DNA from 3 places in the Marinobacter sp. NFXS11 genome. Region 2 is predicted to be linked to each of the others. Evidence: predicted binding sites of a transcription regulator. Region 2 holds the regulator's gene; each other region holds the start of a gene.
What was found. The regulator sigma-54, encoded in region 2, starts transcription at its own class of promoters, with help from an activator protein. The targets are predictions, from matches to a motif close to ANTGGCATNNANNTTGCTNT.
Positions count from the first base shown of each region.

Region 1 (9,721 bases), on a different contig from region 2:
TCCTCACCTGCGGTGTCGTGGGCGCAATGATCGGTGGACTGGTCAGCACCCTGGCCATTCAGGGCTGGCGCGGGGCCGGTCTGGCGAAGCGTATTTTCGTGGGGTAACAGGGGTTGCCCAGACCGATTTGCGCCGATTGCGGCATGCATCCGAATATCTGTGTTTGCGAAGCGTGTGCCCCCGTGCGAAACCGAACGGGGGTGACGGTACTGCAGCACCCGACCGAGGTCGGCCATGCCAAAGGTACCGTTCGCATCCTCACCCGGTGCCTCGCAAATATCAGGCTCTTCACAGGCGAAATGCCGCACGATTTCCATCAGGCCGGGTTTGATTCCGTCGCCGGCAGTCATCACCCGGCCCTGCTGTTTCCGGAGCCCGGCAGTGAGGCGCTCGAAACCTCAGACGTACGCCAGTTCGATCACTGGATCATCCTCGACGGCACCTGGCGCAAGGCCGCCAAAATCCTTCACCAGAACCCGGAACTCTCTGCGTTGCCGCGTTTCCATTTCGCCAGTCCGCCGGCCTCCGCCTACGCCATCCGAAAGGCGCCCGGAGAACACCGCCTGGCCACGGCAGAGGCCGTTGCCTATCTGCTCAATGTGCTTGAGCCAGAGCTGGATACCCGGCCAATCGCCCACGCAATGCGCACACTGGTAGACAAACAGCTGGCCCAGATCCCGGCCCGGCTGCACAGGCACTACCAATAAACCAGCCGGGTGAGACGACTGGCTAGCTCAAACGTACTCTGGGACACGTAATTCAACCAGGAAGCCCCCATGTCAGAGCAGTTTGAACCGGCGGACCTGTCCCGCATCATCGAGATGGCGTGGGAGGACCGCACACCCTTCGAGGCCATCGAAGCCCTCTATGGCCTTCGCGAAAAGGATGTCATTCGCCTGATGCGTCGTGAGCTCAAGCCCGGTAGCTTCCGGCTCTGGCGCAAGCGGGTAACCGGGCGCAACACCAAACATCGCCAGCTACGACCTGAGGGTGTAAACCGCGGCTATTGCCCGACCCAGTACAAGCACCGATAAACGCCTTGTCATTGGCATTGACGGCGAAGCTGCGCGATCATGAGCACTCAGGCATCAAGCAAGTGAGGAACCCTCTCGATGGCATTGTTCAACCAGAAAAACGCCCGGAAACAGCTGGACGCCGAAGCGGGCAAGGTGCATCGGGCGGATCTGGAAACGCTGCTCGACCGCCAGCGCAGTATTGAAGAGAAAGTAAAAGAAAGCGGCAAACTGTCTCGCTTCAGCGCCGACATCAAGCTGATGTTTTCGATGATCCGCGATTACTGGTACGGCAATTACCGGAGCGTTCCGTGGAAAACGATCGCAGCGGTGGCCGGTGCGCTGATCTACGTGATGAACCCCCTCGATGTCATTCCCGACCTGATCTTCGGATTCGGTCTGGTGGACGACGCCGGCGTTGTTGCGCTGTGCCTGAAGCTGGTGGAGTCCGATATTCACCGCTATGCTGCCTGGAAAGAACAGCAGGAAGAACTGGCAAGAACCCATCAGACGAATTGATTAAATTCTGATCTGAAGGTAATCTCACACCCCTTCTCAGCCTTGCTCAAACCAAACCTGGAGATACCGTGGATTTCGCCACTCTTATCGGTCTTGTTGGCGCTAGTTTACTCATTGCTTCGGCAGTTATTCTTGGCACCTCTCCGTTGGTATTTATCAATCCCGCATCCCTGCTGATCGTTGTCGGCGGTACCCTGCTGGTTGTTCTCGCCAAGTTCAGTTTTGCCCAGTTCCTGGGTGCCTTCAAAGCTGCTGCCCGCGCCTTCAAGTTCAAGTTGCCGGAAACCCAGGCGAGCATTGAGGAGCTGGTGGATATTGCCAATGTGGCACGGAAAGAAGGGGTTCTGGGGCTGGAAGACAGAGAGATCAGCAGCCCGTTCCTTGGACAGGGTATCCAGATGCTGGTAGACGGGCAGGACGGGAAAACCATCAAGGAGCTTCTGAACAAGGAGCGCCTGATGACCCTCGACCACAACCGCTCCGGCGCCAAGGTCTTCACGGCCATGGCGGACGTGGCGCCGGCCATGGGCATGATCGGTACGCTGATAGGTCTGGTTCAGATGCTGTCGAACATGGAAGACCCGAAATCCATCGGCCCGGCCATGGCCGTTGCCCTGCTGACAACGCTTTATGGCGCCATGATTGCCACCATGATTGCCACCCCGATTGCCGACAAGCTCTCTCTGCGCATGACCGAGGAAGCGCGCATGCAGTCGCTTTATATTGATGCCCTGGTTGCCATCCAGGAGGGTACCAACCCGCGCATCATCGAGCAGATGCTCTCCAGCTACCTGCCGCCCAAGGAACGTGAAAAAGTGGCCGAACCGGAAGGCGCGTAATCATGGACGAGTTGCCAGAAGAGGAAAAACCGGGAATTCCCGCCTGGGTTGTCACCTTCGCCGATCTCATGTCCCTGCTGATGTGCTTCTTTGTTCTGCTGCTGTCCTTTTCCGAGATCGACGCCCAGAAGTTCAAGCAGATTGCCGGTGAACTCTCCAAAGCCTTTGGCGTCCAGCGGGATGTGCCGGCTCTGGAGATCCCGAAGGGCACCAGCCCCATTTTCGACAAGTTTTCCCCGGCGCCGCCAGAGCCCACCGTCGTCAACGAAGTCAAACAGACCACCACGGACGAAGCGCCGGAGCTCCAGACCCTGAAAAGCCCCACCGACATGGCCGTTGAAGCCGCCATGGAGGAACAGATGCAGGAAACCATGGACGATATCCTCAAAGTCCTGGAGCCGGCGATCGCCGATGGGCGAATCAATGTGAGCGAGGATCAGCGGCGAATCGTGATTCGGGTTGAGGAAAAAGGTTCTTTCCCTTCGGGCTCGGCTCAGCTGACCTGGGAATTCGAGGGCCTGCTGCTGGATATGGCGGAGGTAATTGAAGGCATTCCCGGTGACCTGACGATCGAGGGACACACCGACAACGTGCCTATCCGGACCGACCGTTTTTACAGTAACTGGGACCTCTCCGCCGCCCGTTCAGCCGCCGTTGCCAACGTTCTGGTCGCCCGGGACCAGGTGGAACCCACCCGTTTGTCCGTCACCGGTCTGGCGGATACCGAACCGCGGGTACCCAACACCTCTGCGGAGAACCGCGCAAAGAACCGGCGCGTGGAAATCATCATTGATCTCTCCGGCCCGATGCAGGAACAGGAAGTGCGCCTCCGGGAACTGATCCGGTCCGAATCGGATGATGCCGAATCCAGCCTCGGGATCGAATCCGAATCCGACAGCTCGACACCAAACGAAATCAGTTGGTAAGCGAACTCTATTTTGGTGCGCTACACGCCAAAATGCACAGCATTAGTGCATTATCAGACTCAAAATAGTGCCTGACATTTCTGAAAGCCCCCTCAACTGCCCTTCAGCTCTTGATATGCCTTGTTTTGGAACAGCTCTTGCTTCAACTGCACCTCAACAATGCACAAGCCAACGTAAACGGCCCGATAGAGGCCGGACACACAACATCAGGAGCGAAAACCCGTGGACATCACGAGTGCAGTACACACCCTGACTGAAAGCGCCAACACGCTGTTCATCCTTATCGGCGCCATTATGGTGCTGGCCATGCATGCCGGCTTTGCCTTCCTGGAAGTGGGCACGGTTCGCCACAAGAACCAGGTCAATGCCCTGGTCAAGATCATGACCGACTTCGGCATCTCCGCCGTGGCCTACTTCTTTATCGGCTATTACATTGCCTACGGCAGTCATTTCATGAGCGGCGCCGCCGAGCTCACCGCTGCCAACGGCTATGATCTGGTGAAGTTTTTCTTCCTGATGACGTTCGCCGCGGCCATTCCCGCCATCGTGTCCGGCGGTATTGCCGAACGCGCCAAGTTCTACCCGATGCTGATTGCCTCAGGCCTGATTGTCGCCTTCATCTACCCGTTCTTTGAGGGTCTGATCTGGAACGGTAACTATGGCTTTCAGGGCTGGCTGGAGAACCAGTTTGGTGCATCCTTCCACGACTTTGCCGGCTCCGTTGTAGTGCACGCGGTTGGCGGCTGGATCGCCCTTGCGGCCGTACTGGTTCTGGGTGCACGAAATGGGCGCTACCGCAACGGCAAGGTGGTGGCCTTTGCCCCCTCCAACATCCCCTTCCTCGCCCTGGGCGCCTGGATTCTGACCGTTGGCTGGTTTGGCTTCAACGTCATGTCGGCCCAGACACTGGACGGCATCAGCGGTCTGGTGGCCGTGAACAGCCTGATGGCCATGGTCGGCGGCATCCTCGTCTCCATGCTGCTGGGCCGCAAGGACCCGGGCTTTATCCACAACGGCCCGCTAGCGGGACTGGTGGCGGTATGTGCCGGCTCTGACCTGATGCATCCGGTAGGCGCCCTGGTGACTGGCGGCGTAGCAGGCGCCATCTTCGTTTACCTGTTTGAATGGGCGCAGGCCAAGATCGAACGGCTGGACGATGTTCTGGGTGTCTGGCCCCTGCACGGTGTCTGTGGTGTCTGGGGCGCGATTGCCTGCGGCATTTTCGGCCAGCAAGCGCTGGGAGGCCTTGGCGGCGTCAGCCTGATGTCGCAGATCATCGGCTCAGTGGCCGGTGTGGTTGTGGCCTTTGTCGGCGGCCTGATTGTCTATGGCGCAATCAACGCCATTTCCGGCCTACGCCTGACCGAAGAGGAAGAGTTCAACGGGGCGGATCTGAGCATCCACCGGATTGGGGCGACCGCAGTCGAGTAACACCGGTCACGGTGCAGTTCACTCGCCGTATCCGGTCAGCTCCATGTAGCCCACGCCACCATGGCTGCCGGATACTGACACCGGGCTCTCCCAGTACGGGTAGAGCCCGGTGTTTCGATAGTCCCCCGCTGGCGCAGCCACCTCCAGGTTCAGGCCAAAGTCTGGCACTTCCAGACGCCATGCACGGGGATAACCGTCGCCCTGGGTTAATGGCGTCAGGTTGAGCTGATCGGCACCAAGAGCGATGGGCTCGCCATCAGCTGGAATCCAGGTTCCGGCACGAAAGCCACCGTCTTCTTCCCTTAGCTGGAAAGCCATCAGTTTGTCGCCCGAATCCAGGTGCAGCGCAAACCAGTCCCAGCCCTGCTGGCCGGATTTCAGAAACTGGCTGCTCCACTCCCGGTCAAACCAACCCTTCCCACTGACGTCCAACGTCTGATCGCCCAGGGTGACCCTGCCGTCGATCTGAAGGTCCACCAGACTGAAATACATGGAACCCTCGCCATCGGCGGATTTGGCGCTGAAACCCTGATCGCCGTGAGCTACCGGCTTTCCGGTGATGCTCAGGGTCAAATCGTAGGACCAGCCATCCGCCGCGACCTGCAACCGCCATGAACCATGCGCGGGTTCAGCCTCAAGCTGCCAGTCGTCCAGCCACACGGCAATCGGCTCCGCCCTGGCTCCGGCGTGGCCAACGTCTCCCCGGGCCAGCTTCTCTGCGAAGTAGTGCCGAGTATCAAAGCTTACTGCCGCGTGGGCCATCCAGGCCGCTTCCAGGGGCCAGTTATTTGCGTCCGGGGGCTCAGCGTCTGCCGGCCTCGGCTTGATTGCCTGGCGGAACTGCGTCCATTGCAGGCCAAGGGGCTCGCCATCGTCCGTCTTCAAATTGGCGGTCAGGTACCACCATTCGATCCTGTGCTGCGGGTGGGGGCCATAATCCTCGGGAAACGACAGACGTCCTCCCGGCCCGGGCTGCAGGAAGGGCACACCGGATTCGTTATCCGCGATGCCGGCCAGTCCGGCAAAGCCTGACTCTTGCTGTGGCTCCGAACAGCCGGCCAGAACCACGGCGAACCAGAGGAAGATCCAGCGTCTCATCGCTCACCTCCCGCCAGTGCATTGGCGTTTACAGGTGCGACCGTGGGCGATTTCAACTGACGGCTCATCAGGAAGGCGATGCTGAGACCGATCAGCAGGCTGAGCACACCAAGCTCCAGCCAGAACCCCGGATAGACGGCCATGGGCAGGGACCAGCCAAACGCAATGGGATTGATCCGATGCACCAGCACCCAGGTCAGCCAAACACCCAATGGCAGGGCCAGCAGGGCAATGGCACCGGTCAACGACACTGACAACCGGACCAGTTGAGTCGACGCCTGCCTTCGTGACAGCCCCCACACCACAAGCAGCCGGAAATACCAGGCACGGGTCGAGAAAAAGACCCAGCCCATCATCAGAAGGGCGATAGCCGCCAGTATCAGGGTCAGGGTGGTCATGGCCCGGGTCAGCAGAAAGGTCTGGTCGAAAATGGCAGAGGCGAGCTCTTCAATCGCCCGGTTGTCCCGGACCGTCAACGCCTCGACCTGCCATACCCCTCTTAATCCATCGGTCACTACCTCAATGGAGAGATTGCCCGGCGAAACTGACAGGCTCTGGAAGCCGGTTTCGAACTCCGCTGGAAGAACCGACGGATGAATCAGGATCTCGCCGGCTGGACGGCCGTAGTCCGGGTAAATGGCCAGTACCGGAAGTTCGAAGGACTGGCTTCCGAAAAGTACCGTCAATGTCTGGCCGACCGCTATATCCTGCCGGCGCGCCAGCTGTTCATTCACCATCACGCCCTGGCCCTGTTGCAGTCGCTGCCAGGGCTGCGGCGCTGATTCAAACAACTCCCAACCGGTCACCAGTGGGCCAACGGGACCGATGGCAAAGACGTCTACCCTGGTTTCTTCCTCATCCTCGCCGCCCGGCAGGGTTGCCCGGCCACGAATGACCCGGTGCCACAGCCCGGAAACAGAGAGCCCCGGCTGTTCAGCGAGCCAGTCGAGTGCCAGGGCAGCATCTGCTGATTCCGGGACTTCGACGTAATAGTCCGCTTCCAGTCTCTGCGACAGCCATCGGTCAAAGGTGCTCTCAAAGGTGGTCACCAGTGCCTGCACCGCAAGGACCATCGCCATGGCGAACTGCAGGGCTACCAATGGCAAGGCCAGGCGACGAGCCAGCACGGCAAGCTCTCGATGGCGCCAGCGTGCCTGCAGATCCCTGTCGTGGCCGGACCGCCAGTCTGCAAGCGAGGCAATCAGCCTGGGCGCGAGAATTCCCGCCGCCACGAATACCATGGCCACGGCAATGAAAAGCCAGAGCAGATCGGTGACCCACACCGTCAAGGCGAGGCCTGCGATCAGAACCAACAACACCAGGCCGCCGTATCGGCGGTTGCCTCCCAAAAGCCCCCGGAAAATTGGCCGGAGGAAATCCGCCAGACAAGCAACCAGAATCACGGCCATCATGGTGACAAGCGGCACCAGCCAGCTCCCGCCCTGGCCTGCGTATAACGGCTGATCGAAGAGCCCCTCAAGCGCCTGCCCGAAGCCGCTGCCCAGACCAGCCGCCAACCAGCGGCCAAGCCAGATTCCGGGCAGGACACAAACCGCAGCCAGCAAGAGGATCTCGACAACCAGCAGGCGGTTCACCCGGCCCTGGGGAACGCCAAACCGATGCAACAGGGCAAAGCTGTCGCGCCGTTGGGCCAGGCCGAGCAGGTAAACACTTCGCACCAGCAAAGCGGTAATGAGGAGAACCAGGACCCCGAGGGCATCCAGATTCAACAGGAAACTGTCACCCAGTTCACCGGTAGCCGGGCCAACGCTGAACGGCACCAGCTGATAGCCGGGTGGTAGATCGGCCTTGCTGTGGTCATCAGATACCAGCAGCGAAAATTCGCTGCCCTGCTCACGGGCCAGCTCCGCCGCTTCACTGATATCCACAAAAGGCCGGCCATCCAGCTCCCCGTCCCAGGGCGACTCCTGCCCACCGGGGGCCTGGAAGCAGCCCGCTGCCAGAGGGTCGACACCCACGACTCGACCGCCTTCCGGCTCGGAAACCTCCAGCCAGGGCATGACACAAAGCCCGGCTCGACGCAGCTCCACGAAGTCGTCCACAGTTACGGGACTACCATCTGTGCGAGCCACCTGCTGGCGCTCGGCCACCGCCGACTCGCTCTGGTCGAGACTGGCCCGGGCCTGGCTGGTGAGATGGTGGACGCCGGTCCAGAGCATAGTGGCAAGCACAATCATGGTGGCCAGGGCCAGCAGCTGGAGAGGATGGCGACGGTAGTGGCTGAACAGGGCGGCCAGGAGAGTCATCGCGGGCTCAGGTTTGCGGCAGATGGCCCAGATCCAGGTGCTGGCTGCAGCGGGTAGCCAGTTCGGGATCGTGGGTGGCGAGGATCAGTCCGCAACCGTGACGGGCCTGCAGCTCGAAAAGCTGCCCGATCACGGCCTCAGCGGTATGCCGGTCAAGACTGCCGGTCGGCTCATCGGCAAGAATCAGGGACGGCTTCATGGCAAAGACCATGGCAAGCGAGGCACGCTGGCGCTGCCCGCCGGACACCTGATCCGGAAAGCGGTCGGCAAGCTCGCCAATGCCCAGTCGCTCCAGCCAGTCCCGGCAATCGTCCTCGGATTGACCCGCAAGCCGGGCCCGAAAACGCACATTGTCCAGCAGCGACAGGGCAGGCATCAGATTGGCTTCCTGGAACACCACACCGATCTGCTGTCGGCGTAGACTGCCCCAGCGCGCGTCAGTCTTGCTTGCAGCCTCCGTTGCCCGGGCTTCAAATGTTTGTCCGAGCACCTGAACAGTTCCTGAATCGGGCTTTTCCAGGCCGCACAGGATGTTCAACAGGGTGCTTTTGCCGGACCCCGAGCGACCTGTCAGCGCCAGCGATTCACCCGCACCGAGTTGCAACGAGAAATCGGTAAGCACCGGCACCGGCTCATCGCCGCTGCGAAACTGCTTGTTCAGGCCTCGGGCCGATAGCAAAGAATCCACCATGCTTGTCCTGTCACTCGGGCGCCCCGATCGGCTCTGCCATCTCGCCATGCCGCCGTGCGCGCCATTCCCGAAATTGCTCCAGCCAAGAAAGCAAGGCAGGAACCACCAGCAACACCAGAAGGGTCGAAAGCCCCAGACCAAACGCGATGGACGTGGCCATGGGAATCAGGAACTGGGCCTGCAGGGACGTCTCGAACAACAGGGGCAGAAGACCACCGATCGTTGTCAGCGATGTCAACATCACTGCCCGAACCCGCTGTACCGCCGCTTCGTTGAGCGCATCCGTGATGTCCAGCCCTTTTTTCCGCTGCTGGTTATAGAAGGCTACGAGGATGATCGCATTATTGACCACAATCCCGGACAGACCGAACAGGCCAAACAGGGAGAGAATGGTCAGTTGCAGCCCCATCAGCCAGTGGCCTAGCAGTGCGCCCACCAGGGCAAAGGGAATGATGGCCATGACAATCAGCGGCAGGCTCCAGGACGCAAACACCCAGGCCAGCACCACGTACATAAGCGCCAGTCCGATAACCAGGCCGGTTTGCATATCACCCAGGGTTTCCCGCTGGTCGGCCGCCCGGCCCTCGAAGCTGTAACGCACGTTATAACGACTGGCGATGTCGGGAAGGGCCTCCGCCTCCAGGCTGGTGAGGATCTGGTCGGTGGTGCTGACCCGGGTGTTCAGTCCGGACGTCACCTCAACGGCCAGTCGCCCTTCGGCATGTCGCAGGGCCTGGAAACCCTGTCGGTGATCCAGATTCATGACCTGGGTAAGAGGCACAAAACGACCGTCCGGAACCCGGATTGTGATGCGCGACAGGGTCGAAAGCCGCTCGCGCTGATCCTGTGGCAGCTGAACACGAACTTCCACCTCATCCCGGCCATCCTGGTAGATCTGGGCAATACGACCATCAAAGGCCGCCCGGAGCTGGCGACC
Region 1 covers NZ_JAGDDV010000002.1:1,125,007-1,134,727, reverse strand. Annotated here, with positions in the region: gene J3362_RS14185 (phytoene desaturase family protein) at 1-107, shown strand, start outside; gene J3362_RS14180 (tRNA-uridine aminocarboxypropyltransferase) at 114-707, shown strand; gene J3362_RS14175 (TIGR03643 family protein) at 777-1,034, shown strand; gene J3362_RS14170 (YkvA family protein) at 1,113-1,532, shown strand; gene pomA (flagellar motor protein PomA) at 1,601-2,371, shown strand; gene J3362_RS14160 (flagellar motor protein MotB) at 2,374-3,297, shown strand; gene J3362_RS14155 (ammonium transporter) at 3,520-4,728, shown strand; gene J3362_RS14150 (lipocalin-like domain-containing protein) at 4,747-5,826, opposite strand; gene J3362_RS14145 (FtsX-like permease family protein) at 5,823-8,093, opposite strand; gene J3362_RS14140 (ABC transporter ATP-binding protein) at 8,101-8,784, opposite strand; gene J3362_RS14135 (efflux RND transporter permease subunit) at 8,795-9,721, opposite strand, start outside.
Region 1: the regulator sigma-54 is predicted to act here: its motif matches at 3,422-3,441, upstream of J3362_RS14155 (ammonium transporter).

Region 2 (9,721 bases):
TCCTTGAGCGATATGTAAGCCGGTGAATCCATAGTCCCTACCTTTCAAAGAGGCGCTACATTATGCCATGGAGCGCACGAGCTCAATCCAAAGAGCGCAAAATGTACTGATAGCAATGATCAGTTTGACTGAACTTCCTGTAACCGGGCATCGTTGCCAGGTGAAAATGGTATACTCTGCCCAATATTTTCAATGTCCCGATAACCAGGCCCGTAGCCCGATGACCGAACAGACTGCCCACGATTTCCGATCTTCTGCCATCCGTGCCATTCGCATTGAGCGTGACGCCATTGATGCACTTGAAAGCCGGATCGACGACCAGTTCACCCGTGCCTGCGAAGTCATCATGAACTGCAAGGGCCGCGTTGTGGTGACCGGCATGGGAAAATCCGGCCACATCGGCAACAAGATAGCGGCCACCCTTGCCAGTACCGGTACACCGTCGTTTTTCGTGCATCCCGGAGAAGCAAGCCACGGCGACATGGGCATGATCACACCGCAGGACGTTGTCATCGCCATTTCCAATAGTGGCAACACCAGCGAGGTGGTCACGATTCTGCCCCTGATCAAACGTATGGGCGCCCCGCTGATCAGCATGACCGGTAATGCCGGATCCACCCTGGCCCGGGAAGCCGTCGCCAACCTGGACGTCAGCGTCATGGTGGAAGCCTGCCCACTGGGCCTGGCACCCACCTCCTCAACAACGGCTACCCTGGTCATGGGCGATGCCCTGGCGGTCGCACTGCTCGAAGCCCGCGGCTTCAGTGCCGAGGATTTTGCGTTCTCCCATCCCGGTGGCAGCCTGGGTCGCCGGCTGCTGCTGCGGGTTTCCGACATCATGCATACTGGCGATCAGATCCCAGTTGTTAACGAGGGCACGCTCCTGAGCGGCGCTCTCCTGGAAATCTCCCGCAAGGGCCTCGGCATGACCACGGTCATCGATCAGGAAGGTACTCTCACCGGGATATTTACGGACGGTGACCTGCGACGGACTCTGGACCGGTCGGTGGATATTCATAATACGCCCATCAATGAGGTCATGACGCGGAATGGTAAAACCATCCAGGCTGATCATCTGGCGGCAGAAGCGCTGAATATCATGGAGGAAATGAAGATCAATGCCCTGCCCGTGACAAACGATAGCGGTGCTCTTATCGGCGCAATCAACATGCACGACCTGCTGCGGGCCGGCGTAATCTGATGGGCCACGAGGAGCCATTCAACATGAAGCGCCAATGGCCTGAGCCACTGCTGGAAAAAGCCGCCAAAATCCGACTGATCGCACTGGATGTGGACGGCATCATGAGCGATGGCAAGCTTTACTTCAGTGCCAACGGTGATGAACTCAAGTCGTTCAACATTCTGGACGGCCTTGGGCTCAAGCAACTCATGGCATCTGGCATCACTGTGGCCGTTATTACCGGTCGAAAGTCACCCCTGACCGAGAAGCGCATGCGTGATCTGGGCATCCCGCATCTTATGCAGGGCCGTGAGGACAAGAAAGTGGCCCTGCAGGAACTGGTCGGCACCATGGACCTCAGCCCTGAAGCCATCGCCTACATGGGCGATGATCTTCCTGACCTGCCGGCGCTCCGGTTCGCCGGGCTCGGAATCACCGTACCCAATGGTTACTGGCTGGTGCAGCAACATGCCGATTACTGCACCCAAGCCCGGGGTGGCGAGGGCGCGGTGCGGGAAGCCTGCGACCTGCTGCTGACTGCCCATGGCAAGCTTGATGCCGCGCTTGCACCCTACCTGGAGCTCGAGGCGTGAACTGGCTTCCGGACCGGCCCTGGCTGCGAACGCTGGCGCTGGCTGGCACCGTGGTGGCCGCGGTCTTTTTGCTTTGGCAAAGCGATGAGCCGCCGGTCATTGATGATGAGGCAGCCGCGCTGCGGGGCGATGCCGAACCGGACGGCTTTGTGGTCAATGGCAATTACACGTCATTCGACGAATCGGGCAAGCTGAAAATCCGGTTCTCCAGCCCCCGCATTGAGCAGTTCGAAGAAGGTAACCTGGCCACCATGGAGTCTCCCCGTGCTGAACTGTATGGCGGCGACAATGTCCTGCCCTGGATTGTTGAGGCCGAGAATGGCAGCCTGCTGCAAAACCAGAACCTGGTCTATCTCACTGACAATGTCCGGATTCAGCGCAGTATTGGTGAACGGGACGCCACTCTGACAACATCAACACTGACGCTGGATAATGACCGGGGCATGGTATATACAGACGCACCCGTAGAAATACGCGACGTTACCGGAGTTACCCGGGCCACGGGCATGAAAGCGTGGATTGACGAGCGGATTCTGGAACTGAACTCCCAGGTGGAAGGACGCTATGAAACCGGAAACTAACCGATACCGGAGCCTGTTGGCTGCCCTGCTGACAATCGCAATGGCTGGCCCGGTGGCGGCTTTCGACCTTGATTCCGACATCCCCATCAAGGTTACCGCCGACAACGCCCGCCTGGACGATGGCCAGGGCATTGCTACTTACACCGGCGATGTGGAGCTTGAACAGGGCAAAACCCGCCTGAACGCGGAGCGTGTGGTCCTGTACCGCACAGAGAACGGCCTGAGCCGGATCGAGGCCTCCGGAACCCCCGCAAGATACAGGCAGCCGGCGCGCGAGGGTGAAGGTGAAACCGATGCCCGCGCCCTGAACATTACCTGGTCTGCTACCGACAGTCAGCTGACCTTTGAACGGGAAGCGGTGATTGAGCAGAATGGCAACCTGTTCCGCGGCGACGTGATTCACTATGATACCGCTGGACGTGTTGTGACCGCAGAGGGCGGCGCCGACACGGGCGATGGCAGTGGCCGGGTAGAAATGGTGATCCAGCCGCGCAGCGCCGACAGACGCACTGACAAACAGGAAACCGATGGCAGTTCTGAGAGCCAGTAACCTGGCAAAGAGTTACAAACAGAAAAAAGTGGTTATCGACGTCTCCCTGGAAATTCGAAGCGGAGAAATTGTCGGACTGCTAGGCCCCAACGGCGCCGGGAAAACCACCTGTTTCTACATGATCGTTGGGCTGGTACCCGCCGATCACGGGCGGATAACCATCGACAGCCGGGATATTACGCCGCTGCCGATGCACGGTCGGGCCCGTCAGGGCATCGGCTATCTGCCACAGGAAGCCTCGGTTTTCCGCAAACTGTCTGTGCGTGACAATATCATGGCGATCCTTGAGACGCGGCAGGGCCTGAGCAAGGCAGACCGGCAGAAAAAGCTCGAGGCGCTGCTGGAGGAGTTCCACATCACCCATATCCGGGACAGCGTTGGTATGGCCCTGTCCGGTGGTGAGCGGCGACGGGTGGAAATTGCCCGGGCCCTGGCCATGGAGCCGGCTTTCATCCTGCTGGATGAGCCCTTCGCCGGCGTTGACCCTATATCCGTCAGCGACATCAAGCACATCATCCGGCACCTGCGGGACAAGGGGATTGGCGTGCTGATCACCGACCATAACGTGCGCGAGACTCTCGATATCTGCGAGAACGCGTACATTGTGTCGGGCGGGCACATTATCGCCTCCGGCAATGCCGATGCGATCCTGGCCAATCAACAGGTCAAGGAAGTTTACCTCGGGGACGAATTCAGGCTTTGACAGTGAATGGCTCATTGTTTTGATGATCTGTAGCAAGTAAACTCGGCAAAGAACTTGCTAGGGTAACGAAAAACCGCGGCAAGTAACCGGCATATAAAGATTTTTTCAAGACCTATGACACAAAGCGCTGATGAGTGACGGATCCTGAACCATGGTTATGAAAGCCTCCTTACAGTTAAAGCTGGGTCAGAGCCTGACCATGACACCCCAGCTGCAACAGGCGATCCGGCTTCTCCAGCTCTCTACCCTCGACCTCCAACAGGAAATCCAGCAGGCACTGGAATCCAACCCCATGCTGGAGACATCCGAGGACGACGATCAGACCGACACGGCTACCGAGAGTGACGAGCGCGAGGCCAACGCAGCTGAGTCTGCCGCGGAGACCACACCGGAACCTTCCAGCGACTGGGACGAATCCGAAAACGGCCCCGACTGGTCGTCTGAAAACGATATTCCGGATAACATCCCGGACGACCTGCCGGTCGACACAGCCTGGGACGACATTTACCAGTCCGCTCCCGCCCCGGCAGCCCGCAATGACGACGAAAACGACCACGATTTCGAGACCCGAAACTCGCCCACCGAGACGCTTCAGGATCACCTGGAATGGCAGCTCAACCTGACTCCGCTGAGTGAGCGGGACCAAGCCATTGCCCACGCGTTGATGGATGCGGTGGATGAACGCGGCTATCTGACGAGCGCTCTGGAAGATATCCATGCCGGGATGCTGGATGAAAACGACGAGGACCCCCTTGAGCTGGACGAAGTAGAAGCGGTTCTTCACCGACTGCAGCATTTTGACCCTCCTGGCGTGTTCGCCCGGGATCTGCAGGAATGCCTGCTGATCCAGCTCAATCAGTTGCCACCGGAGACCCCCTGGCTGGCCCAGGCACGGCTGGTGATTACCCATTACATCAACCTGCTGGGCAACCGTGACTACGCCCAGTTGTTGCGCCGCAGCCGCCTGAAAGAAGATCAGCTCCGGGAAGTCCTGGCGCTGATCACCGGCCTGAATCCGAGGCCGGGCGACGTTATTGACCGCGCCGAACCCGACTACGTCATTCCGGACGTCATCGTTCGCAAGCACAATGGTCGCTGGCGCGTTGAGCTGAATCCGGAAATTGCTCCGCGCATCCGGGTGAATGCCAGCTATGCTTCACTTATAAGGCGTGCGGACAGCAGTGCAGACAACACTTACCTGCGCGATCAGTTGCAGGAGGCCAAGTGGTTTATCAAGAGCCTGCAAAGCCGCAATGAGACCCTGCTGAAAGTGGCGACCCGCATTGTCGAGCACCAGCAGGGATTCCTGGATCACGGCGAAGAAGCGATGAAGCCGCTGATCCTTTCCGACATCGCCCAGGCGGTAGAAATGCATGAGTCGACGATTTCACGCGTTACGACCCAGAAATACATGCATACCCCGCGGGGCATATTCGAACTGAAGTATTTCTTCTCCAGCCATGTCAGCACTGACGAGGGCGGGGAATGCTCTTCCACGGCCATCCGCGCGATGATCAAGAAGCTGATTGCCGCCGAAACACCCAAAAAGCCATTGAGCGACAGTAAAATTGCAGCCATGCTAGGGGAACAGGGTATCAAGGTTGCGCGACGCACCGTTGCCAAGTACCGGGAGGCCATGCACATTCCGCCGTCCAACGAACGCAAGCGGCTGGTCTGAATACTCCAGGACGGGACGCAACAACGTATTCGCCGGCGCACAATGCGCCAGCACCCAGACCGGCTCCCGGGAGCCGGCATGATGACAACAGGAGACGCCTATGCAACTCAATATTTCAGGCCATCACGTAGAACTGACTCCCGCACTGAAGGATTACGTTTCAGAGAAATTCGAGAAGCTCGAGCGTCACTTTGACCACATCAGTAACTGCCAGGTCACCCTGGAAGTGGAAAAGGTGCGCCAGATTGCGGAAGCCACATTGCACGTGGTAGGTGGTGAGATTCACGCAAAGGCAGAAAACGAGGATATGTACGCGGCCATTGATGCCCTTATCGACAAGCTGGACCGTCAGATCCTCAAGCACAAGGAAAAGAATGTAGAACGGATGCACGGAAACGGCTCTCGCTAACGGGCTGTTTTCATGCACTTCATCTAATCGAGCTGCGACATGAGTAACGTGTCGCGGCCTTTTTTTTAACGGAAATGCAGTCGATCCATGAGCGACACATCCCTGACCATAGACAACATTCTTGCTCCGGAGCTCACCCTCTGCAGGGTAGCTGCGTCCAGTAAGAAACGGGCCCTGGAGTTTATTGCCGAGCAGATAAACTATCAGGACAATACGCTCAGCGAGACCCAGCTTTTCAACAACCTGATTTCCCGTGAGCGCCTAGGCAGCACCGGCATTGGCCAGGGAATTGCCATTCCCCACTGCCGCCTGGAAGGACTGGATCACGTGGTGGGTGTGCTGATGACGCTTGAAGAAAGCGTGGAGTTCGATGCTATCGACAATCAGCCAGTCGATCTGATCTTTGCCCTGATTGTTCCAAAAGAGGCAACCAGCGAGCACCTTGAGCTGCTGAGCCAACTGGCCGAGAAGTTCAACGAGCGGTCATTCTGTGATCGCCTCCGGCAATGCGAGGACGCCAGCACGCTGTACCAGCGCATGACCGCCTCAGGCGGCTGATATTCACTGCAGTGGAGGTAAGGTGGTCATGAAGCTGATTATCGTCAGTGGCAGGTCCGGTTCGGGCAAGAGTACGGCACTTCATGTGCTTGAGGACCTCGGGTTCTATTGCATCGACAATCTTCCTATCGGCCTGCTCTTTCCCCTCACCCGGGAAGCGGCCAGCCAGACACAACCAGGCCGGCTGGGCAAGATGGCCGTCAGTATCGATGCGCGGAACCTTTCCGGCGAGCTGGCAAATTTCGAGGAGATATACCGGCGCCTCCAGGAAACCGGAGTTACCGTTGAAATCATCTTCCTGGACGCCGACGAGCAGTCGCTTCTTCAGCGTTTTCACGCCACCCGCAGAAAGCATCCGTTGAGTGACGACAGGACCTCTCTCCGGGAAGCCATTACCAGCGAAAAGAAACTGCTGGAACCCCTCTCCAAGCTTTCCGACCTGTATGTAAATACCACCGGCATGTCCATGTATGAACTGCGGGACATGGTCAAGCAGCGCGTGGTCGGTCGAAAAGATCAGGAACTGGCTCTCCTGTTTCAGTCATTCGGCTTCAAACACGGCGTACCGCTGGATTCCGACTACGTTTTTGATGTTCGCTGTCTTCCTAACCCCTACTGGGATACCAGCCTCCGCAAGTACGTCGGTACCGACCAGCCGGTTATCGAGTTTCTGGAAAAAGAACCGGCGAGCCGGAAGATGATCGAGGACCTGAAATCATTTCTGGATACCTGGCTGCCCTCTTTCGCAGACAGCAACCGCAGCTACATGACGATTTCCATTGGTTGTACCGGCGGCCAGCACCGGTCTGTGTATGTGTGCGAGCAGTTGGGCGATTACTTCCGGCAACGCTACAGCAACGTGCAGGTGCGGCACACCGAACTGCCACACCTGCAGACTCGGGAAGAGATCTGATCGCGCCATGATTCGCCGCCCCATTACCATTATCAACAAGCTTGGCCTGCATGCGCGCGCCACTGCGAAGCTGGTCAACACGGCATCCGAATTCGACAGCAGCGTGCGTATCAGTGGCAAAGGCCGGGACGTGGACGCGAAGAACATCATGCAGGTGATGATGCTGGCCGCCAGCAAAGGAACCGATGTGGAGCTCATTGCCGACGGACCGGACGAGGAACAGGCCATCGAGGCATTAGTGGAACTGATCAACGACTATTTCGGCGAAGGCGAATAAAGCACGTTCCGTACGGCATTCATCTACAACTCTTTCTCACCGATTGCGCCTAACTCCGCTATAATACAGGCGTTTTCTGACGCCGGGTGATTCATGACCGATATTCTGGAAAAAAGCCAGGCCCGCCAGCGCCTTCGCTCCCTGAGCGAAGCCCTGGACAGTGGCGCACTGAAGCAGGTTGCCCGCATCCTGAACGGTGGCCTGAGCCCCAGTGATATTGCCCATTTGCTGGAATCCTCACCGCCCCGGCAGCGTGCCCTCCTGTGGAATCTCGTCGACAAGCAGCTGGAAGGGGAAGTCCTCCAGTACCTGAGCGACGATATCCGTGGCTACTTCCTGAGCCAGCTGAACGCTCAGGAACTGGCGGACATTATCGAGGATTTCGAGTCGGACGACCTGGCCGACTTGCTGCAGCAGCTGCCGGACACGGTGATCCAGGAAGTGCTGGACACCATGGACGAGCAGGACCGCCAGCGCGTGGAGGAAGTGCTCTCCTACCCGGAGGACACCGCCGGCGGTCTGATGAACACGGACACCATTACGGTGCGCCCGGACATCAGTATTGACGTTGTACTGCGTTACCTGCGTCGACATCGAACCCTGCCACCGATGACCGACAGTCTGATCGTAGTTAGCCGGCGGGACGATTTCATTGGCATGCTGCCCATCACGAAAATGCTGGTCTCCAACCCCGCCTCCACCGTGCGGGAAGTCATGGATACCGACATCGAGCCTATTCCCGTGAGCCTCTCCGACACCAAGGTGGCGACATTGTTTGAACGCTACGACCTGATCTCGGCGCCGGTGGTGAATGAGGAGGGCCGACTGCTGGGTCGCATCACCATCGATGACGTGGTTGACGTTATCCGGGAAGATGCAGACCACTCGCTGATGAGTATGGCGGGTCTGGATGAAGACGAAGACACCTTTGCGCCGGTGTGGAAAACCACCCGTCGCCGTGCCGTCTGGCTGGGCATCAACCTGATCACCGCACTGACTGCCTCCGCCGTCATCGGACTTTTCGAAGACACCATCGCCAAAGTGGTGGCGCTTGCGGTGCTGATGCCGATTGTTGCCAGTATGGGTGGCATTGCTGGCAGTCAGACGCTAACCCTGGTGATTCGCGGCATGGCCGTAGGCCAGATCAGCGGCGCCAACGTGGGCTGGCTTCTTAACCGGGAATTCCTGTCGGGGATACTGAACGGCCTGCTCTGGGCCGCCGTGGTGGCGTGTGCCGCCATGCTCTGGTTCCAGGACGTGCTGATCGGCGCGATCATTGCTGCCGCGCTGGTGATCAATCTTGTCGCCGCAGCGCTGGTTGGCACGGTTCTGCCACTGTTTCTCAAATCGCGCAATATCGACCCGGCCCTGGCAGGCAGCGTGATTCTCACGACTGTGACCGATGTGGTCGGGTTCATGGCCTTTCTTGGCCTCGCGACGATTTTCTACGCTTAAGCGGATCTCGGATTTATGAAAGACCATCAAGACAACGACGCGCCGGAATACGACGGCCCGAGCAAATCCCAGCTGAAGCGGGAAATGCATGCCCTGCAGGATCTGGGCAAGCGGATGCTGGACCTGAGCAACGATCAGCTGGAGACCCTGCCAATCAGCGACACCCTCCGCGCCGCGATCGAGGAATCCCGCCGTATCCGCCAGAACGAGGCCAAACGACGACACCTGCAATACATCGGCAAGGTCATCCGACAGGAAGATGATCCCGAAGCCCTGGCGAAAGCCATCGACGCCTTCGATGCCGGTAGCGAGGAACACACCCGCAGACATCACCTGGCGGAACGCTGGCGGGACCGGATGATTGCCGAAGGCGATTCCGTTGTTGGCGAATTCTTCAGCTACTGCCCCAGTGCCGATATGCAGCACCTGCGAAACCTTGCTCGAAACGCCCGAAAAGACGTTGAAAAACAGAAGAACACCGGCCAGGCCCGGAAACTGTTCCGTTATCTCAGGGAATGCATCGACGACGCTGAGGCCATGTGAGCAGTTCGTTCACCCTTTAAGCCGGCGGTGCTCCCACACCGGCATCCGGGTGCGCAGATTGGCTACCTGATCGGAGTCCAGTTCGGCGGTGACCAGGCCCGGGCCTTCACCCATCTCCGTGACCACCCGGCCCCAGGGATCACAGATCAGACTGTGGCCATAGGTGCGACGGCGCTCGCTGTTGTGGCCACCCTGGCCAGGCGCCACTAACCATACCTGATTCTCGATCGCGCGCGCCCGGATCAGGGGGTACCAGTGGGCCTCACCGGTCTGCCAGGTGA
Region 2 covers NZ_JAGDDV010000001.1:656,376-666,096, reverse strand. Annotated here, with positions in the region: gene J3362_RS03200 (ABC transporter ATP-binding protein) at 1-32, opposite strand, end outside; gene J3362_RS03195 (KpsF/GutQ family sugar-phosphate isomerase) at 221-1,201, shown strand; gene J3362_RS03190 (KdsC family phosphatase) at 1,225-1,773, shown strand; gene lptC (LPS export ABC transporter periplasmic protein LptC) at 1,770-2,354, shown strand; gene lptA (lipopolysaccharide transport periplasmic protein LptA) at 2,338-2,904, shown strand; gene lptB (LPS export ABC transporter ATP-binding protein) at 2,882-3,607, shown strand; gene J3362_RS03170 (RNA polymerase factor sigma-54) at 3,765-5,285, shown strand; gene hpf (ribosome hibernation promoting factor) at 5,386-5,694, shown strand; gene ptsN (PTS IIA-like nitrogen regulatory protein PtsN) at 5,782-6,252, shown strand; gene rapZ (RNase adapter RapZ) at 6,281-7,165, shown strand; gene J3362_RS03150 (HPr family phosphocarrier protein) at 7,173-7,442, shown strand; gene mgtE (magnesium transporter) at 7,536-8,897, shown strand; gene yjgA (ribosome biogenesis factor YjgA) at 8,913-9,440, shown strand; gene J3362_RS03135 (carbon-nitrogen hydrolase family protein) at 9,450-9,721, opposite strand, start outside.

Region 3 (9,721 bases), on a different contig from region 2:
CACGGTCCTCGATCTCCTTGAGCAACGCGCCAACGCCGGGCTGATGAACTTCAACCCCGATAAAATCCTGTTCGGGAGCGGCCTCAGCCATCTCGGCCAGGGACCGGCCCATACCGAAACCGATTTCCAGGTTCAGCATGTTGTCGCGGCCGAACACTTCCCTAGGATCAATCATTCCGTCCTCACGGGTCAGCCCGTACTTCGGCCAGCTCCGCTCGAACGCCTTTTTCTGGCCTTCCGTCATCCGGCCCTGGCGCAAAACAAAGCTGCGCACACCGCGACGGGTGGTGACCGGCGAATCGGCGGGCTCTTTGGGATCTTGCGGTTCTTTCTGATCAGTCATCTGCAATCCTTAACCGCAGGCAGCGGGTCATGTTTAACGGGATTTGCCACTAGTTTACCAGAGTGTCCCGGCTCAGGCGGAGACCACCGAGTTACGGCCCTGCTGTCGGTCCAACTGCCGGTAGCCCAGCGCTTCAACCAGATGGCTTTGTCGCAATTCCTCGCAGCCTTCCAGATCCGCCAGCGTCCGGGCCACCCGAAGGATGCGATGTAACGCCCGGGCCGAAAGCCCCAGCTTCTCCATGGCACCGGTAAGCAGTTGCTCACCCTGTGGGTCCAGTCGGCATGCAGCCTGTAATTCCCGACCGGACAGCGCGGCATTCAGGCAACCCCGCTTTGACTGTCGGGCTCTGGCAGCCAGAACGCGCTCCCGGACTGTGGCACTTTCCTCGCCGTCCCCACCCTGGCGCATCAGCACATCGCCGCCCTGCACCGGCACCTCAACGTGCAGATCAAACCTGTCGAGCAAAGGCCCGGAGATCTTCGACCGGTAGCGGGCAATCTGTTGCGGCGTACACTGACACTCGATGCCGGGATGACCGCTGTAACCGCAGGGGCACGGGTTCATCGCGCCAACAACCTGAAAGCGCGCGGGAAAATTGACCTGACGCGCCGCCCGGCTGATTGAGATCTCCCCGGTTTCCATCGGCTCCCGGAGCACTTCAAGCACCCGGCGTTCGAACTCTGGCAACTCGTCGAGAAACAGTACGCCTTGGTGCGCCAGGGAGATTTCCCCCGGCCTCGGGCTGCTTCCGCCGCCCACCAGAGCAACCGCCGATGCAGTATGATGCGGCGATCTGAAAGGCGGCTGACGCCAGCCACCGGCCCGAACCGGCAGACCCGCCACCGAATGCACGCTCGCCACTTCCATGGCCGCAGCATCATCCAGCCCTGGCAGGATTCCCGGCAAGCGACTGGCAAGCATGCTCTTGCCGGTCCCCGGGGGGCCGAAGAACAGAAGATTGTGCCCACCCGCTGCCGCCACTTCCAGCGTGCGTCGCGGGACCTGCTGGCCGCGGACATCCGACAGATCGGGCACCTCACGGTTACCGCCCGGCGCTTCGTCCAGGGGAGACCTGGGCACCGGCACAAGACGGGCTCGACCACTCAGATGTTCGCACACGGTCAGCAGGTGGCCGGCGGCCAGAAGATCACCCTGGCTTGCCAGGGCCGCTTCCTCGGAGTTGGCGTGGGGAACCAGCAAGGCCCGACCATCCTCCCGTGCGGCCAACACGGCCGGCAGAACACCTTTCAGAGGGCGCAGTGCACCATCAAGGGACAATTCGCCGAGGAATTCGCAATCGGAAAGGCTGTCGACCGGGATCTGACCAGACGCCGCCAGAATGCCCAGAGCGATGGGCAGATCGAACCGGCCACCCTCTTTTGGCAGATCAGCGGGGGCGAGATTGATGGTAATTCTTCGGGCGGGAAATTCGAAACCGGCATTAAGAAGCGCGCTTCGGACGCGTTCTTTGCTCTCCCTTACACCGGTTTCCGGCAAGCCCACGATCGAGAGCGCGGGCAAGCCGCCTGAGAGATGGACTTCAACGGTAACGGCAGGCGCTGACACGCCAATGGCGGCGCGGGAATGAACAATAGCAAGCATGACAACCATCCATGGTAACAACCGGAACTGTTTGCCCAGCATCCTGCCGAGCGTGTCCGGAATTTATTGTTTCTGCAGGGAATTTTCCAGTTCGGCCACCCGTTTCTCGAGCGCGTCCACCTTTTCACGGGTCTTCAGCAGGACCGCCTGCTGGGCGTCAAACTCCTCCCGGGTTACCAACTCCAGGCGAGACAGAACGGCCATCACGGTGGCCCGGGCCTGGGTTTCAAAATCTTCCCGTGCAGCGCGGGCCATGTCGGGAACAAACTGGCCAAACTGGCCCTGCAGCTGGGAAAAAATATCCTGTGGACCTTTCACACATCACCTCACAAATTCCTGAAATATCCGGATTCGACTAAAAGACAGGGCCGATTGCCGGTTAGCGAGAGTGTATCACACCGCAGCCCCTGCCATACTGTAGGTGGTCGACCCTATAATGAGTGGCGAAGGGCCAGGGAGCCCGCTCCAAATTGGCTCACTGGTCGGCTACCCGCTCTATTTTGGTGCACAAGTTTGCGCCATTCTGGTACGCGGATATCGTAGACTACTGTTTTAAAACTATTTTTTTGCGTTGGCATACACGATGCTAAAGCTCTCGTACGCAATCCGCACAATTGGTGTGCGAGGTGGCAGCATCCCGAGCTCAACAACCGGCCGACGGGCCCTCACTGTTGAGACGGCTTTACCAAGGAGAAAGCAATGAAACTTGTGACAGCGATCATCAAGCCTTTCAAATTGGATGATGTCCGTGAGGCACTATCCGAGATTGGCGTACAAGGCGTTACCGTCACTGAAGTCAAAGGCTTCGGTCGGCAAAAAGGCCACACAGAACTCTATCGTGGCGCGGAATACGTGGTGGATTTCCTGCCCAAGGTGAAGGTGGAAGTTGCTATCGGCGACAACCTTCTGGACCAGGTTATCGAGTCCATCACCAAGGCGGCTAACACCGGCAAGATCGGTGACGGCAAGATCTTCGTGACTGAACTGGCTCAAGCCATCCGGATCCGGACTGGCGAAACCGGCGAAGAAGCGGTCTGAACCAGCTCTGATTTTTCGAACAGCCAACGCAAAAAATTTATAACCTGAAAAGCCTCGTGCGGAGGGCTTCATATGGAAAGCAATCTTAATCACATTTTTGAACTCCAGTATGCGCTGGATACCTTTTACTTCCTGATTTGCGGTGCCCTGGTCATGTGGATGGCCGCTGGCTTTGCCATGCTGGAAGCCGGCCTGGTGCGTGCCAAGAACACCACCGAAATCCTGACCAAAAACGTGGCCCTGTTTGCGGTCGCCTGTACCATGTACCTGATTGTCGGCTACGACATCATGTACGACGGCGGTATTTTCCTGAGCGGTGTAACAACTGTTGCCGAGATGGACGACGCAGCGATTGCGGGCGTTATTGCAGCCTCCACTGAAGCCGGCTTCGGCGACATGGGCGAATACAGCGGCGCTTCTGACTTCTTCTTCCAGGTTGTCTTCGTTGCAACCGCCATGTCCATCGTCTCCGGTGCCGTGGCTGAGCGCATGAAGCTCTGGGCCTTCCTGGGCTTCGCCGTTGTTATGTGTGGTTTCATCTACCCGATGCAGGGTTCCTGGACCTGGAACGGCGACGCGGTATTCGGTATGTACGAGCTGAGCTACAGCGACTACGCCGGTTCCGGTATCGTTCACATGGCCGGTGCAGCAGCAGCCCTGGCAGGTGTGATCCTGCTCGGTGCCCGTAAAGGTAAATACGGCGCCAAAGGAGAAATCCGCGCGTTCCCGGGCGCCAACCTGCCCCTGGCAACTCTTGGTACCTTCATCCTGTGGATGGGCTGGTTCGGCTTCAATGGTGGCTCAACCCTGAAACTGGGTGGCATCGGTGTCGCCAACGAAGTGGCCAACGTGTTCCTGAACACCAACGCGGCTGCAGCCGGCGGTCTGATCGCTGCCCTGATCGTGGCACGCCTGATGTTCGGCAAGGCCGACCTGACCATGGCCCTGAACGGCGCTCTGGCTGGCCTGGTTGCGATCACTGCAGAACCGGCGGATCCGTCTCCCCTGCTGGCCACCATCATCGGCGCCATCGGTGGCACCCTGGTTGTGTTCTCCATCGTAACCATGGACAAGCTGCGCATTGACGACCCGGTCGGTGCCATCTCTGTTCACGGTGTGGTCGGCATCTGGGGTATCTTTGCGGTCCTCCTGTCCGACGCAGACGCTACCTTCATGGGCCAGCTGGTCGGCATGCTCACCATCTTCATCTGGGTATTCGTCACCAGTCTGATCGTCTGGGGCATCCTGAAAGCCGTCATGGGCATCAGGGTCTCGGAAGAAGAGGAGTACGAAGGCGTGGATCTGTCCGAGTGTGGTATGGAAGCCTATCCGGAGTTCGTCAGCGGCAAGCAGTAAACGCTGACAGTGCAAGTAAAAAGGGGCGCCAGTTGGCGCCCCTTTTTTGTAGGTCCGATCTTGCCTAACCTTCTGTCGGCCTCACCTCATCCTCAAGCGCATCCACCATGAACTGAGGCATTGCCAGCGCACCGCGATGAACACCGGCGTTGTAGTAGCGGGTTACGAACGGGCGATTGTTGGCATCTTCCTCTCGGAAATACTTGATCGGATTCTCCTTGCTCGCCATGGTGCAACTCCACCAACCCGTCGGATAAACCGGCTGCGGGAATGGCAGGGTCTGCACGTGCTCGAATCCGGCCTTGCGCATGTCCTCGTGAATACCCTTGATGATGCTCTCGGTGTGGAGCAGCGGCGATTCACTCTGCTGAACAATAATCCCGCCCTCGCGCAGCGCCAGCATGGCATCCCGATAAAAATCCAGGGCAAACAGACCTTCAGCGGGGCCTACCGGATCGGTGCTGTCGATAATGATGAGGTCAACGCTGTTCGGCTCAATATCCCGCATCCACTGGATCCCGTCGCCAAAGAAGAAATTGGCGCGCGGGTCGCTGTTGGCCTCGCACAATTCCGGAAAGTACTCTTCAGATACTCGGGTTACCCGTTCATCAATTTCCACCTGCCAGGCTTCCTCGACGCCCGGGTGCTTGAGCACCTCTTTCAGGGTGCCACAGTCTCCGCCGCCAACAATCACCACCTTTTTCGGATCGCGGTGGGTAAACAGGGCCGGGTGCGTCATCATCTCGTGGTACAGGAAGTTGTCGCGGGTGGTCAGCATTACGCAGCCATCCAGAACCATCAGATTGCCAAAGGTCTCGGTCTCGTAGATTTCCAGTTTCTGGAACGGCGTCTGTTCCTCATGGAGCTTCTTTTTCACCTGCAGGGAGAACGCGGTCCCCTGATCCTGGAATACCTCGGTAAACCAGCCGTCATTGAGTGCTGTCATGTCTTGCCTCCCGCTGTGGGCCATGGGCTGAATTGAAAGGGCGTATTGTAGGGATGCCCCACCGTGAGCTAAAGCGATAATCGCGGTGAAACGCCATGTATTTTCCGCAGCCGATGCTTTTAGCCGGGGATGGGAATCCATACAATGGCGGCCAGTGTTTCCTGACAGGATAGCAAGCATGAGCGAAGCCAGCGCCACACCGGCCCACAAGGTTTACAACATTGCCCACTGGAGCGATGGCTACATCGGTGTCAATGATCAGGGCCAGGTGCTCATCCGCCCGGATCGTGGCCACAGCCCGGCCCGCATCAATCTGCCCGAACTGACCCGGACGCTGACCGAGTCCGGGGTCCAGCTGCCGGTACTTGTGCGCTTCGTTGACATCCTGCACGACCGCGTTAACAAACTCTGCAATGCCTTCAACAAGGTTGCAGAGGAGCACGCCTACCAGGGCGGCTACACGGCGGTTTACCCCATCAAGGTCAACCAGCAGCGCCGCGTGGTCGAAGAGCTGCTGGCTGCCGAGCCCGCCGCCTCCAACGGGCAGATCGGGCTTGAAGCGGGCAGCAAGCCAGAGCTGATGGCGGTGCTGGCAATGTCGCAGCAACCCGGATCAGTGATTGTCTGTAATGGTTACAAGGACCGGGAATACATCCGCCTGGCCCTGATTGGCCAGACTCTGGGCCACCGGGTGTTCATCGTGGTCGAGAAGAAGTCGGAACTGCCACTCATCCTGGAAGAGGCAAAAAGCCTGGGCGTTTCACCGCTGATCGGGGTTCGGGCCCGGCTCGCCACCATCGGTAAAGGCAACTGGCAGAACACAGGCGGTGAAAAGTCGAAATTCGGCCTGTCCGCCAGCCAGGTTCTGGATGTCGTCGACACCCTGCGCGAGGCGGGTGCCCTGGATACCCTGCAGCTTCTGCATTTCCACCTTGGCTCTCAGATCGCCAATATCCGCGACATTCAGACCGGTCTCAGGGAATGCGCCCGCTTTTACAGCGAGTTGCGCCAGATGGGCGCCCCGATCGGCACGGTGGATATCGGCGGGGGCCTGGGCGTGGACTACGAGGGCACTCGCTCCCGCAGTAGCTGCTCCATGAACTACAGCGTGTACGAATATGCCTATAATGTGGTGCATGTACTCCAGGCCGAATGCGATCGCCACGGTACGCCTCACCCGGATCTGATCAGCGAATCCGGCAGAGCCCTGACCGCGCATCACTCCGTGCTTGTAACCAACGTGATCGACCACGAAGCACCGGAAAACCGGACACCGCAACAACCGGGGGCGACTGCCTCAGCGCCGCTGCACGATCTCTGGCGCGACCTTGAAAGCCTGCAGGACACAAACACCCCCCGCTCATTGGCTGAGATCTACCATGACGTACTCCACGCCATGGCCGATGTTCACGCCCAGTTCGCCCACGGCGTACTGTCGCTCCAGGAGCGGGCGGATGCTGAAACCCTGTACACCAGCTGCTGCCGACTGCTCCGGGATCAGCTGGACAGCAGCAACCGGGCTCACCGGGAAATCATCGACGAACTCAATGAGAAACTGGCGGAAAAACTCTTCGTTAATTTTTCCCTGTTCCAATCACTGCCCGATGTCTGGGGCATTGATCAGATCTTCCCGGTTATGCCGATCAACGGCCTTAATCGCCCACTAAACCGACGGGCAGTTATCCAGGATATTACCTGCGATTCGGACGGGCGTATCGACCGCTACGTCGATGGCCAGGGCACGGAGACAACCCTGCCCTTACCCGAAGAACGGTCGGGCGAGCCTTTACTAATGGGCTTTTTCATGACCGGCGCGTATCAGGAAATTTTGGGCGATATGCACAACCTGTTCGGCGACACTCATTCAGTGGACGTCCGCCTCACGCCAGAAGGCGGTTACGAGATCAGCGCCCCCATCACCGGGGACACCGTCGCCAAGGTGTTGCGCTATGTGAACTTTGAACCCGAGGCCCTGATGGAGGCCTATAGGCGCAAGTTTGCCGCCTCCGCGCTGGCAGCGGAAACCCAGGCCTCGCTTATGGCAGAGCTGGCCGCCGGCCTGGACGGTTATACCTACCTCGAGGAATAGCCCACGTCAGAGCTTCTGATGCTTCCGACGCCAGGCACTGGGAGAAACGCCTTCCCACTTGCGGAAGGCCCGGCCAAAGTTGGAGGGGTCACTGTAGGCCAGAGCGTCGGCTATCTCATCAATGCTCAGCTCATTGCGGCGCAGCAGTTCAAGGGCTCGGCGGTGGCGAATGGAATCCTGCAGCTGCTGGAATCGCACCCCTTCGGATGCCAATTGCCTGCGTAGCGTCCTGGTGGACATTTTCAAGTGTTCCGCCACCTCCTCCAGAGACGGTAACCGCTGGCTTCGCCCCGTCTCGAGGAGACGCACCACCCGGTCCGAAACCGATGTAGAACCCTCGATGAATCGCATTTCCTCCTGGCACTGGGCCTCGGCAATGCGACGGGTCACCGGATTCGACAGTGACATGGGGGAGTCGAGAAAAACCCGCTTGAACCGCAGCTGGTTCACACCGCTGCCAAACGCAATCTGGCTGCCGAACAGCTGTCGATAGGCCAAGAGATCATCAGGCTCCGGAAAGTCCAGCAGGCATCGCCCGCCTTCCAGCAGCCGATGGCCAAAAAGCAGGAGATTCACATCCATCAGTGACGCCATCACCACATCAACATTGAACCGGTACAGGTCCTCAATGCTGTGCGCCAGGTCCAGCTGGATCACGGCCTCATGTTCCTCCACGAAGAACGACAGGCTCATGTAGACAAAGCGGATCTGGAAATACTTGATCAGCACCGTAAGCGCCTGCTCAAGCGTATCGCAGCTGATGGCGGCCTGGGCCAGCGAGCCATGGGTCGTGAACTTCAGCCGCTTTCCGAATTCAAGTCCGAGGGCAGGATCACCACTCTGCACAAGCGCTTCGCGACACAGGGCACTGAACTGCTCGACGGTAATGAAATTGTCCGGATGACCGAGCATGGATGGACGGATACCGGAAGCCGACAATAGCCGGGACCGCTGCAGGCCAAGGTCCTCCGCCAACTGGCAGAGGATATCCGCATAGTGCGCCCGGATAACGGGCAGGTTTCCGGTAAAGCCGGGAGCATTCATGGAGGTAGTTGTCGTCCGGAGTCGATTTATTGCTCAGACTAGACCGCTCTGCCGATTCCGGCAATCACCTGCGAGACGATTCAAAACCGTCGCTGATGCCAGCTTTCTCTGTTTTTTCCGACAAAGGCTGATCCACCTGATTCACCGATCCGTAAATCTAGACACTGACAAACCCGGGACGAGTGCATAGAATGATGACCAGAACAAGCTCAAATCATGCGACTGTCAAGGAGCGTCCGGTGACCACACTGGATCAAAAGCCAGCAAGTTCCGAGGGCCGCAAGGACCAATGGAGCCAGATGCTGCAGAAAGTGGGCAAGAACCAGGATCGCGAAGCGTACCACGCGCTGTTCGAGCATTTTGGCCCGCAAATCAAGTACTACGCCATGGCGAACGGTCTGGCGAGTCATGCGGAAGAGCTCGTGCAGGAAGTTTTCGTGTCGATCTGGAGACGCTCTTGCCTCTACGACTGGCGCAAGGCGGCCGCATCAACCTGGATTTTCACCATCGCCCGTAACCAGCGCATCGATATGTTGAGGAAGATGCAGCGTACCAGCGCTGAAATGCCAGTCGAGACAGAAGACCTCTGGCAGATTCCGGGCGAAAACGAAAACGAGCCGGTTACATCTTTGCATCGTCTCATGTCCGAACGGCGAATCAGGGAATCCCTGAGTCATCTGCCGGAAGAACAAATTACGGTCATTGCCAAGGTGTATATGGAAAACAAGTCGCACCAGATGGTTGCAGACGAGTTGGACATCCCTCTTGGCACCGTGAAAAGCCGGGTCCGCCTGGCGTTGAATAAACTGAAAGTGATTTTGCAGGACCAGAACGTATGACACGGCACCATCCCGACAGCCTGAGCCTGATGGAGTACAGCGCAGGTAACCTGAGCGAGCCCCATGCCCTGTGCATCAAGCTCCATCTGGACAAGTGTTCCCTCTGCCGCAGCCGTGTGGACACGCTCGATAGCCTTGGGGCTGTGATGATGGAGCAGCAGCCAAAGGTGAGTGTCTCTGAAAGTATGTTCGACAGCATTCTTTCAAAGATTGATAGCGAACCGGCAGCCGAGCCTGTGACACCAGCCATCCCGAGGGTTAGCGCCCTGCAGAAGCTACTGGGTGAAGATCTCAATAGCTTGCCTTGGAAGCGCCAGTTGGGCGATGTGAGTGTCCTGGACATCACCGATCGGTTCCCCGGACAGAAAGAGCAGGTTGTGCTCCAGAAGCTCGCTGCCGGCGGCAAGGCGCCTGCCCACACGCATCGCGGGGAGGAAACCACGATCGTCCTTCAGGGTGCG
Region 3 covers NZ_JAGDDV010000002.1:1,367,173-1,376,893, reverse strand. Annotated here, with positions in the region: gene trmB (tRNA (guanosine(46)-N7)-methyltransferase TrmB) at 1-343, opposite strand, end outside; gene J3362_RS15315 (YifB family Mg chelatase-like AAA ATPase) at 416-1,948, opposite strand; gene J3362_RS15310 (accessory factor UbiK family protein) at 2,012-2,266, opposite strand; gene glnK (P-II family nitrogen regulator) at 2,648-2,986, shown strand; gene J3362_RS15300 (ammonium transporter AmtB) at 3,059-4,342, shown strand; gene speE (polyamine aminopropyltransferase) at 4,407-5,288, opposite strand; gene speA (biosynthetic arginine decarboxylase) at 5,467-7,377, shown strand; gene J3362_RS15285 (AraC family transcriptional regulator) at 7,384-8,421, opposite strand; gene J3362_RS15280 (sigma-70 family RNA polymerase sigma factor) at 8,661-9,260, shown strand; gene J3362_RS15275 (ChrR family anti-sigma-E factor) at 9,257-9,721, shown strand, end outside.
Region 3: the regulator sigma-54 is predicted to act here: its motif matches at 2,519-2,538, upstream of glnK (P-II family nitrogen regulator).